Pokkaliibacter sp. MBI-7: one gene and its partner. The protein of the gene in region 1 binds, or shares a complex with, the protein of each later gene. Links are inferred from orthologs where the notes say so. Each region holds a gene or a part of one and is shown on either strand. Other genes may lie near its edges.

What was found. Proteins that work in one complex are often made in the same cells at the same time.
Region 2: the proteins of pabB (region 1) and QCD60_RS04605 are in contact, whole or in part, in a solved structure (PDB 8RP0), measured with the Escherichia coli proteins. The link is inferred for Pokkaliibacter sp. MBI-7 from one-to-one orthologs.

Annotation. Positions count from the first base shown.
Region 1 is NZ_JARVTG010000002.1:496,398-502,501, forward strand. The notes cover bases 1,568-4,399. They hold pabB (aminodeoxychorismate synthase component I), read right to left. Parts: upstream 3,750-4,399; coding sequence 2,385-3,749; downstream 1,568-2,384. Other genes in these bases: cysB (HTH-type transcriptional regulator CysB), read left to right, coding at 1,568-2,315; QCD60_RS21925 (alpha/beta hydrolase), read left to right, coding at 3,988-4,399. Also shown: protein-disulfide reductase DsbD, read left to right, coding at 1-1,119; more of cysB, read left to right, coding at 1,341-1,567; more of QCD60_RS21925, read left to right, coding at 4,400-4,857; QCD60_RS21930 (HAD-IA family hydrolase), read left to right, coding at 4,916-5,575; signal peptide peptidase SppA, read left to right, coding at 5,572-6,104. UniProt on the Escherichia coli protein: Part of a heterodimeric complex that catalyzes the two-step biosynthesis of 4-amino-4-deoxychorismate (ADC), a precursor of p-aminobenzoate (PABA) and tetrahydrofolate.
Region 2 is NZ_JARVTG010000001.1:1,038,605-1,044,019, reverse strand. What follows is about bases 1,760-4,745. They hold QCD60_RS04605 (aminodeoxychorismate/anthranilate synthase component II), read left to right. Parts: upstream 1,760-2,956; coding sequence 2,957-3,535; downstream 3,536-4,745. Other genes in these bases: trpC (indole-3-glycerol phosphate synthase TrpC), read left to right, coding at 4,639-4,745; trpD (anthranilate phosphoribosyltransferase), read left to right, coding at 3,547-4,572; QCD60_RS04610 (class I SAM-dependent DNA methyltransferase), read left to right, coding at 1,760-2,666. Also shown: QCD60_RS04620 (AAA family ATPase), read left to right, coding at 1-619; QCD60_RS04615 (DUF4276 family protein), read left to right, coding at 616-1,197; more of QCD60_RS04610, read left to right, coding at 1,194-1,759; more of trpC, read left to right, coding at 4,746-5,415. UniProt on the Escherichia coli protein: Part of a heterodimeric complex that catalyzes the two-step biosynthesis of 4-amino-4-deoxychorismate (ADC), a precursor of p-aminobenzoate (PABA) and tetrahydrofolate.

The sequences.
Region 1 (6,104 bases):
CTGACCTATGTGCTGGCCATGGGAGTGACCTACACGATCGCGGGGGTGATCGCTGGATTATTTGGCGCCAATCTTCAGGCACAGCTACAAGCACCATGGATACTGATCTTGCTTGCTCTGTTCTTTGTGACCTTTGCGCTGGCGATGTTTGGGGTGTTTACCCTTCAGTTGCCCTCAGCATTGCAAAGTCACATTAGTGTTGCTGCCAATCGGAAGAATGGGAGCGGATGGCTTGGAATTGCCATGATGGGCATGCTTTCAGCACTGATTGTTGGACCCTGTGTGGCTGCTCCGCTGGCTGGCGCATTGATCTTCATCGGCCAGCAGGGGAGTGCAGGGCTTGGCGCGGCAGCACTCTTTGCCATGAGCCTTGGGATGGGGGTGCCATTATTGATAGTCGGCACGTCTGCGGGGCATATCCTGCCGAGAGCCGGCGCCTGGATGGAATCGGTCAAGCACGTTTTCGGCGTACTGATGTTACTGATGGCTTTGTGGCTGTTGGAGCGCGTATTGCCACTGGGATTAGTGCTGGCTTTGCTGGCCATTGTATTGCTGCTGGCGGCTGTCGTGTTGGGCGCATTACAGCCTCTTGATAATAATGCCGGTGCGGGAAGGCGTCTGGGTAAGGGTATTGCACTGCTTGTGCTGTTGTACTCAGTCGTATTGCTGGTGGGACTGGCAGGTGGTAGTCGCAATCCACTTGCTCCCCTGGCAGTCTATGCGGAGAGTAGTCATGAAGGTAACGTCAGTACGGAGTTGAATTTTCACACTGTCACGACCTGGGCGGAATTACAGCAGCAGCTGGCTCAAGCCAAAGAGCAGGGGCGTCCGGTGATGATGGACTTTTATGCTGACTGGTGTATCTCCTGCAAGGAGCTGGACGCTTTTACCTTCAAAGATGCGGCTGTCATGCAGGAGCTGAAAAGCTTTCACCTGATCCGTGTTGATCTGACCGCGAACACGGCAGACCATCAGCGCATGTACAAATTTTACGAGCTGGTTGGCCCTCCAGCGTTGGTTTTCTATTCCTCTCAGGGTGATCTGATGCGGTCGATGAGCTGGTCTGGCGTATTGTCAGCCGAGCAACTGTTGCGTCACCTGTCCAGGATGCCCATCTGACCTGAGGCAAGCCCGGAGTCCTGCTGTTGAGCGTCGCTTCGGGCTGGCAAGCTTCATCTTTCAGGATCGGCATGGTGCACGGATACAATTCTCACTTGTGAAATCCCATGGCCTTATCTAAATTATCGAAAAAGGAATATTCGGGTCCTTTTGTATAACGGTTATTTATAACAGTTCGCACTGCCCGGAAAGCAATAACCAGATACGGCCAGGGGGAATGCATGAAGCTCCAGCAATTACGCTATATCTGGGAAGTCGCCAAACACGATCTGAATGTGTCAGCGACGGCCCAAAGTCTCTATACCTCCCAGCCAGGCATCAGCAAGCAGATCAGACTTCTCGAAGATGAGTTAGGCGTCGAAATTTTTTCCCGTAGCGGTAAGCATCTCACCCATGTCACTCCTGCCGGTGAAAGCATTCTCAGTATGGCAGGAGAAATTCTGCGTCGGGTTGAAAGTATTAAACAGGTTGCACAAGAGTTCAGTAATGAGCGTAAGGGCAGCCTGTCCATTGCTACGACCCATACCCAGGCGCGTTATGCGTTACCGCCTGTGATCAAGAGTTTTATGGGACGCTATCCGGACGTCAGTCTGCATATGCATCAGGGAACTCCGATGCAAATTGCTGAAGAGGCAGCAGATGGTACTGTCGATTTTGCGATTGCCACCGAGGCGATGGAGCATTTCAGTGATCTGATCATGATGCCTTGCTACACCTGGAACCGTTCAGTCGTGGTGCCGCGTAATCATCCGTTGACGCAGGTAGGCAAACTGACGCTTGAGGATGTGGCTCGTTATCCGTTAGTGACTTATGTGTTCGGCTTTACTGGTCGCAGCAAACTCGACGATGCGTTCAATAGCAAGGGGCTTCACCCTCGTGTGGTCTTTACCGCGGTGGATGCTGATGTGATCAAGACGTACGTACGCTTGGGGTTAGGGGTCGGCATTATTGCCTCCATGGCAGTGTTGCCGGAGGTCGATGATGATCTGGTGGCACTGGATGCCAGTGAGCTGTTTGAGCCCAGTCAGACGAAAATTGGCTTCCGTAAGGGTACCTTCCTGCGTGGTTATATGTACGACTTCCTCGAATTGTTTGCCCCTCATCTGACCCGTGATCGGGTTCAGAAAGCAGGTGAGTGCACATCACGGCAGGAAATCGATGAACTCTTTGCTGATGTTAAGTTACCTGAACATTAACGCCTGATGCTCTCTCCCCGCTGCGATATCTGATCTGCAGCGGGGCTTTGTATTACGAGCTTGCTGCAATTAAGCCAGCGCTCTGAGCAAATTGCCTATCTTGCTTAAGGTCTCCTGATACTCCGACTCCTCAACGGAGTCTGCGACCAGGCCGCCTCCCGCCCAGCAATGCGCCTGACCCTGATGGAACAGCACTGTTCTGATGGCGATATTGGTGTCCATACGACCGTGCAGGCTGATGTAGCCGATGCTGCCGCAGTAGACGCTACGCCTGTGAGGCTCCAGTTCTTCAATGATTTCCATCGCGCGAATCTTGGGGGCGCCGGTAATAGAGCCGCCGGGAAAGGCTCCCTTCAGCAGGTCGAGACGGTCAGCTGAGTTGCGTAGTCTGCCGGTTACTGTACTGACCAGATGATGAACGTTGGGGTAGCTTTCCACGTCAAAAAGCAGTGGCACCTGAACACTCCCAACCTCGCAGCTTCGGCCAAGGTCATTGCGCAGCAAATCGACGATCATCAGGTTCTCTGCACGATCCTTCTCGCTATTGCGCAGTTGCTCCATCAGTTGTTGATCTTCATTAGTGGTCGTGCCTCTTGGAATGGTGCCTTTGATCGGCTTGGTTTCCACCTGAAGTTGATTAACAGCCAGAAAACGCTCTGGCGAAAGGCAGCAGATGTCACCTTGGGGCAAAGAAAGGTAGGCAGCAAAAGGAGTAGGGGCCTGCTTACGCAGTCGAAGATATGCCTGCCAGCTATCCCCCCGGAAATTTGTGCTGAAGCGTTGTGCCAGATTGACCTGATAACAGTCACCTGCATGAATGTAGTCTTTGACGCTACGGAACTTTTCACCGTATTGAGCCCGATCCATGTTGCTTGACCAGGGGGACGTCAGTTCAAAAGCAGAAGGTTCTGATGGTGCTTGCTGAGAGAGGTAACGCTGGATAAGAAATTCAGCAGAGTAGGGGCATTGAGGATGGATGACCAGCCAGCTTGATTGTTTGGCATGATCGGTAACCCTTGCCCAGGAGTACAGCCCTAAATACATGTCGGGCAAGGCTATATCGTGATCTGCCAGCTGCGGCATATGTTCAACAACTCTGCCCAGATCATATGACCAGTAACCTAACAAACCGCCATAAAAGGGAATGTCAGGATGATCGGTGTCGGTGCTGATCTGCCCGAAGCGCAACAGCAGGTGCTCTGTCGCCAAGAAGGGATCGTCCGGGCAGGGCAATATCCTCCCTGAGGCATCCTGCAAACAGATACCTTGGCCGGGGGTGTAAGAGAGTACAAAGAGTGGATCGCAGGCAGCGATATCAAATCGGCCATCGCGTGAGTGGGGCGCGTTGGAGTCGAGTAGAACAGGGTATGTTCCCGCCTTGATGCCAACAAAAGCATCTTCAGCATTCAGATATGGCAGTGAAATAAATTGCACTCGAACGACTCCTGGTAGCGAAGCAGGGAATTCTACCCAGCCAGATAAGAAAGGTGTAGGCTAACAACGGTTGGCTCCTGGAGCCCATAGTTCTGGTATATCGCGATGTGACTCAATGTTGCTGATTCTGAGGTCCGGAAATCAGCCAGGTGACAGAGAATAGGGTGGCTACTTTCATCTGCTCGCCAGTGATATACCGCAGTTTTGTTCCAAACCCGCAGTCTCGCAGTCGGAACTCATGATCCAGCAAAGTTACTCAGTGGTACGCCGCAGTTTTTCAGTGAACGGCGTAGATGTTTCCTATCAGATATATACCAACAATGTTGCCTCTTCTTCCGAACGCTTGTTGCTGCTGCATGGCGCGGGTGTGGCAGGGGAGCTGACCTGGTCTGCGATTGTCGAGCATCTGGATCATTGGGGTCAGATACTCGTGCCGGATTTGCGAGGAATGGGGGAAACCCGTTACCTGGACGGCAGTGAATCCACTTTTACCGTGCAGGAAGTGTGTGATGATGTTGTGCGTCTGCTGGATCAGCTCGGGTGGTGGCGTTTCGATCTGGGTGGCTACTCCTTCGGGGGGTTAATAGCCATGTTGCTTAAGCAGCGTAATCCTTCACGAGTGGGACAGCTTTATCTGCTGGAGCCTGCACTGCTGGACCGAGCCGATATCAATGAGGTCAGGAGTATTCGTGAGCGTTACTCTGAGGCGGCACAGCATATTCGCCAACAGCATGATCCCAGTGATGGAATTCGTTTGTTTCTCGATACCATTGCGCCGGGGCGCAATCGATCAGACAAAACCGAGTCTATGACGATCAGCCGTTTGGCAGAGCGACCGTTAGGATTTGCCAATGCACTGGACTCTGTGACTCGCTCGGCCCATGAGGTCGAGCGGGATCAGTTGCTTGAGCATTTACAGCACGCAGAATTATTTGCGGGTGGGCGTAGTGTTCGCGAGTTGCATGATCACTATCTTCATCTGGCCAGGCAAAACACCATGGTTAACTACCATGAGGTGAAAGGTACGGATCACTCGTTGCCTTATCAAAAACCACGGCAGATTGCCCGGTTGATGAACGAGGCACGTCAACGCTATACAAACAGTTAGTGTTTAACGCTTTTACCTGGCGGATGTTTGGAGTCGCAATAAATTTACGGGATGGCTGATGTACAAACTGATCATATTTGACTGGGATGGAACGCTTATCGATTCTGCACAGCGAATCACACAATGTATGCTGCGGGCAGCCAAAGATGCCGGGCTTGCTCAGCCGAGCGCTAGTCAGATCAGGGAATTGATCGGGTTGGGTTTGCCTGAAATGGTTGAAGCTTTGTTTCCGGGGATATCTCCTCAATCCAATCAGTATTTCCGGACAATCTATAGTCATCACTTTTTTGATGCAGATCAGCAGCCATCTCCGACATTTCCTCACGTCAGAGAAACGCTTACCGCATTGCGAGAGGCTAGTTACTCTCTGGCGGTGGCAACTGGGAAAAGTCGCCGTGGACTAGACAGAGGAATGCAGAATACTGGCCTGGGTGAGTATTTTTCAGCATCGCGCTGCGCTGATGAGACGGCCTCCAAGCCCCATCCTCAAATGCTTTTTGAGCTGCTGGAGCATTATGGGGTACAGGCAAGCGACGCGCTGCTGGTAGGGGATACCAGTTTTGATTTACAGATGGCGCAAGCGGCTGGTATCGACTCTACAGCTGTTCTCTATGGCGTACATGGTGCGGAGCGGCTGGAACCCTTTGCGCCGAAAGCTTTCTTCACTTCAATTCGCGATATTGTTCATTGGCTTACGGAAACTAAGGAGAAAGGGTGAGCGACTCTAATTGGCGGCCGGAAGGATCCGATCAACAGGATACAAGTAGCACTGGTGTGGACAAGGACTTCTCTGGTCAGCCGCTGGAGGTGCGCACCAATAAGGAATGGCGCCTTATTGAGAAAGTCGTACTTGGGTTGTTCAGGGAGCAACGCAGGGCAAGACGTTGGGGGATCTTCTTTAAGCTCGCTACGCTGGGCTACTTCATCGTTATTCTTCTGCTCGCATGGCCTAGTGCAGAGACCGAGTTGGGGGCCAAGGATCACGTTGCTCTGATCGACCTGAAGGGTGTTATTGCGGATGGTGAGGAGGCAAGTGCGGACGCTATCAATGCTTCATTGCGTGATGCCTTTGCTGATGCTCATGCCAAAGCAGTCATTCTGCGTATCAATAGCCCAGGCGGCAGTCCCGTGCAGGCCGGGCAGATCTACGATGAAATCAAACGTCTTCGAGGGTTGCATCCTGACAAGAAGCTCTATGCCGTGATCGATGATATCGGAGCTTCAGGAGGCTACTATGTGGCAGCCGC
Region 2 (5,415 bases), on another replicon or contig:
TGACTTCCATATCAGTGCGGCACGTGGGCGTAAAGACGCAGCAGGAGAAACCGAGCATTTATCAGAGTCTGGCGAAAACCTGCCGTTGGTGGCGCGCTACCTTCACGAGCAACACACATCGGTCTTTAAACGTATCTTAGCCACCATGGCGCGACGTGTACCGGGCGTGTCGTCTGTGGAACCCAAGTTAATGGACGATGGCTACCTGACGCTGCGGTTTCAGGATGGCTCTTTTAAAACACCGTTTTTAGATCGTTATGTGTCTGATGGCACAATCAAAATGTTTGCTTACTTGGTGCTGTTGTATGACCCAAAACCACACCCTTTACTGTGTGTAGAAGAGCCAGAAAACCAGCTCTATCCCCGACTCATGACAGAGCTGGCTGAAGAATTTCGAAGCTATGCCAATCGCGGCGGGCAGGTGTTTGTCTCCACCCACTCACCCGACTTTTTAAATGCGTTAGAAATAGAAGAAGTTTGCTGGCTGGTCAAACAACAGGGTTGTACCGAGATTCGCCGCGCCAAGGACAATAAACAAATCGCCGCTTATATCGCCGAGGGTGATCAACTGGGTTATTTGTGGAAACAAGGCTTTTTTGATGGGGTAGATCCGCAATGAAGGAGCTGGTTTTTTTGCTCGAAGAACCCTCCGCCAAGGCCATGCTGGAATCCTTGTTACCGAGAATGCTGAGCGCCGAAATCAGCGTGCGATGTATTCCCTTTGAGGGCAAGCAAGATCTGGAAAAACAGCTGACGCGCAAGATACGCGCTTATCAAAACCCGGAGGCGCGATTCATTGTGTTGCGTGATCTGGATAGTCACCCTGACTGCTTGGCGGTGAAAAACAAATTGCTCGAACTGTGTGTTGAATCCGGCAAGGCGGCTCAATGCATCGTTCGTATTGCCTGCAAGGAGTTGGAGACTTTCTATCTGGCGGATTTACAGGCTGTGGAGGAGGCTCTTCAAATAAAGGGGTTGGCGAAGCAGCAGCAAGTTAAAAAGTTTCGAGCCCCTGATAATTTAGGTAGCCCTAGCGTTGAATTAAAAAAATTAACTAGCCAACGCTATGAAAAAGTCGCCGGTTCACGAGAGATCGGCAAGCTCTTGAACCTAGAAAATGAACGATCACCCAGTTTCCGCAATTTGATTGGCGCAATCCGACGCCTGGAAAACGAACTCATTAACGAGCAAGCATGAATACATCGACCCTAGTCCAGAAAGTCTGGAACTTCTGCCATACACTACGCGACGACGGTGTGGGCTATGGTGATTATCTGGAACAACTCACCTACCTGCTGTTTCTAAAGTTGGCGCATGAATATGCGCAGGAGCCTTATAACCGCGATACCCATATTCCTGATGGGTATGACTGGCCTAACCTTACTTCCAAAGTTGGTGAGCCCTTAGAGCGCCAGTATTTTCGAACGCTCAATAAACTGGGTAGTGAAGACGGTATGCTAGGTGCCATTTTCTTCAAGGCACAAAATAAAATTCAAGACCCCGCCAAGCTTTCAAGGCTAGTGCAGCTCATTGATGCGGAAAGCTGGATAAGCCTCGGTGCTGACACTAAAGGGGATTTGTACGAGGGACTTTTGCAGAAAAACGCAGAAGACACCAAAAGTGGTGCCGGGCAGTACTTTACCCCACGCGCAATCATTGAAGCCATGGTTGCTTGTATAAGACCAGAGCCAATGAAAACCATAGCCGACCCCGCTTGCGGTACTGGCGGCTTCTTTCTAGGAGCATACAACTGGCTAACCCGCCCTGGCTCCAATCTCGATAAACGCCAAAAAGCATTCCTTCGCGATAAGACCTTCCACGGCAATGAAATTGTGCCTAATACACGCCGCATGTGCTTAATGAACTTGTTCTTGCACAATATTGGCGAGTTGGACGGGGAGCCCTCCGTCGAACGCTCAGATGCGCTTATCTCCGAGCCAAAGCTAAAAGTGGATTACGTGCTGGCTAACCCGCCTTTCGGTAAAAAAAGCAGCATGACCATCACCAATGAAGAAGGTGAGGAAGATAAAGAGACGCTCACCTACGAGCGACAAGATTTCTGGGAAACCACCTCGAACAAACAGCTTAATTTTCTACAGCACATCGTCAGCATGCTTAAAGTCGACGGCAAAGCAGCGGTAGTGCTGCCGGATAACGTGCTATTTGAAGGAGGGGCTGGTGAAAAAATCCGCCGCAAGCTGCTGGAGAACTGCGATGTGCACACCATTTTGCGTTTGCCAACAGGTATCTTTTACGCGCAAGGCGTGAAGGCCAACGTGGTGTTCTTCGATGCTAAGCCCAAAGACGGACAAATCCATACCAAGGGGATTTGGTTCTACGATTTGCGCACCAACAAGCACTTCACCCTGAAGACGCGCACGCTCAAGTTGGATGACTTGAAGGATTTCGTGGCGTGCTATAACTCGGAAAACCGTCACGAGCGCCAAGCTACGGAGCGCTTCAAATTCTTCAGCTACGAAGAGCTGATGGCACGGGATAAGGCCAGTCTGGACATCTTTTGGCTGAAAGACGAAAGCCTGGACAACCTTGATGAGTTGCCTCCACCGGATGTGCTGCAGCAGGAAATTATTGAGCATCTTGAGGCTGCATTGGCAGCATTTAGAGAGGTGGCCATCGGTCTTCCGAGACATGCCAGGGATCACTAAGAGGATGTTAACTGCCGTTTTGAAACGGATTTCTTAGCGTTATGTCGTGTTGCCCTGCGCGCAGTGCTGATATAGCCTTGAGGCCTTTGTTTTCAAGGCCTCGCGAACCTGAAGTTATATCGAAACAGGTTATATCGACATAACTGTTGTCGTGTTCCTGTCTGGGTAACAGGCGAGGTGAACGGTGGATAGTCAGAGCGTGAACACGTTCTTAGCAATAACGACTGTGGATACTCAACAGCAACGGCTGTAGATCGTAAGCAGTAACGAGTTGGCTGGTCGGATTTGCCATGATTTTGATGATTGATAACTACGACTCCTTCACCTACAACCTGGTGCAGTATTTGGGGGAGCTGGGAGCCGAAGTGAAGGTGGCGCGCAATGACGCCATCAGCATCGCCGAGATTGAAGCCATGGCACCAGACCAGCTGATGATTTCCCCCGGCCCTTGCACCCCTAATGAAGCGGGTATCTCCCTCGAAGCCATTCGCTACTTTGCTGGCCGTCTTCCTGTGCTGGGCGTGTGCCTGGGGCACCAGAGCATTGGCCAGGTGTTTGGTGGTCAGGTCATCCGCGCCGGTCAGGTTATGCATGGCAAGACCTCACCGGTGCATCATCACCATCTGGGCGTGTTTGCCGGGCTCAGTAATCCGCTGCGCTGCACTCGTTATCATTCTCTGGTGATCGACAAGCACAGCTTGCCCGATTGTCTGGAGGTGACCGCCTGGACTGAACTGCCGGACGGTCAGATGGAAGAAATTATGGGTGTTCGCCATAAACAGCTGGACGTCGAGGGGGTACAATTCCATCCCGAGTCCATCATGACTGAACAGGGCCATGCACTGTTGGCCAACTTTCTGAAGCGTTGAGAGGCCCCGCCATGAATATGCAGCAAGCCATCCGTCTGGTGATGGACAAACAGGACTTTACCACCGAGCAGATGCAGGAGCTGATGGCCCTGATCATGACCGGTGAGGCGACCCACGCACAGATTGGTGGCTTCCTGGTGGGGTTGAGCATGAAAGGGGAAACGGTGGGGGAGATTGCTGGTGCCGCCATGACCATGCGCAGTCTGGCCACCCAGGTCCATGTTGAAGGGCCGCACTTGATCGATACCTGCGGTACCGGTGGCGATGGCGCCCATATCTTCAACGTATCCACGGCCAGTTCTTTTGTCGTTGCCGCCGCTGGTGGCAAGGTCGCCAAGCATGGTAACCGTGCGGCTTCCTCTTCCAGTGGTAGTGCCGACGTACTGGAGGCCGCTGGCCTCAATCTGGCACTGCGCCCTGAGCAGGTGGTGGAGTGCATCGACAAACTGGGCGTAGGCTTTATGTTTGCCCCGGCTCACCACAGCGCCATGAAGCATGCCATTGGCCCGCGTCGGGAAATGGGTGTGCGTACCATCTTCAATTTGCTCGGCCCCTTGACCAATCCGGCACTGACCCCAAATCAGGTGTTGGGTGTGTTCAGCCATCGCTGGTTGCGCCCCATGGCTGAAGTGCTGAAGCAGCTGGGTTCCAGTCATGTGCTGGTGGTGCATGCTGCCGATGGTCTGGATGAAATCAGCGTGGCCTCCGATACCTTTGTCGCCGAACTGCGTGATGGCGAGGTGTTCGAGTACCAGATTCGCCCGGAGCAGTTTGGAATTGCCCGCAGTCCGCTGAATGAGCTGGCGGTAGATAATCCACAGGCCAGTCTGGCACTTGTGAAAGCTGCACTGGCAGGCGAGGGTGGCAGTGCCACCGATATCGTGCGTCTTAATGCTGGCGCCGCTATTTACGCCGCCGATCTGGTTGACAGCCTGCAGGCCGGTATCGACAAGGCCACCGATGTGATCGCCAGCGGTGCCGCTCTGGCCAAGCTGGAAGAGTTAGCAAAATTCAGTCAGTCCCTGGCAGGGAAATAATGACGTGCCCTTGTGCTGTTGAGGCCGATGCCCGGCACAAGGTTGATGTCAGTAGGAGAAAGATTAATGAGTAGTTGTGCCCCCACCGTCCTGCGCCGCATTCTCAACCGTAAAGCCGAAGAAGTGGCCGAGCGCAGCCGCTCGGTCTCCATCGCTGATCTGGAAGCCATGGCCCGTGAGCAGTCGGCTCCGCGTGGTTTTCACGCCAGCATGCAGGCGCGGATTGCCAAGGGCGATCCTGCGGTGATTGCCGAGGTGAAGAAGGCGTCTCCCAGCAAGGGTCTGCTGCGTGCTGATTTTGATCCTGTGGCCATTGCGCAGTCTTATGAACAAGGCGGTGCTGCCTGTCTGTCCGTGCTGACCGACCGTGATTTCTTTCAGGGCCATGAGGACTATCTGAAAGCTGCTCATGGTGCTTGCAGTCTGCCGGTGATTCGCAAGGATTTCCTGATGGACCCGTACCACATCACCGAAGCTCGTGCTATTAGCGCGGATTGCGTGCTGCTGATCGTCGCGGCACTGGAGTTCAGTCTGATGCGTGATCTGCATGATCAGGCCCGTGATCTGGGCATGGATGTGCTGGTCGAAGTGCACGACGAGGTTGAGCTTGAACAGGCATTGCAACTGAGCACGCCGCTACTGGGTATCAACAACCGCAACCTGCATACCTTTGAAGTCAGTCTGGATAATACCTATCGCCTGCTGGCACAGATTCCGGCGGACAAGCTGGTGGTCACCGAGAGTGGCATTCACAGCCGCGAAGATGTGGTCGCCATGCGCGAGCATGATGTACATGCCTTCCTGGTCGGCGAAGCTTTCATGCGCGCAGCGGAGCCCGGTGAG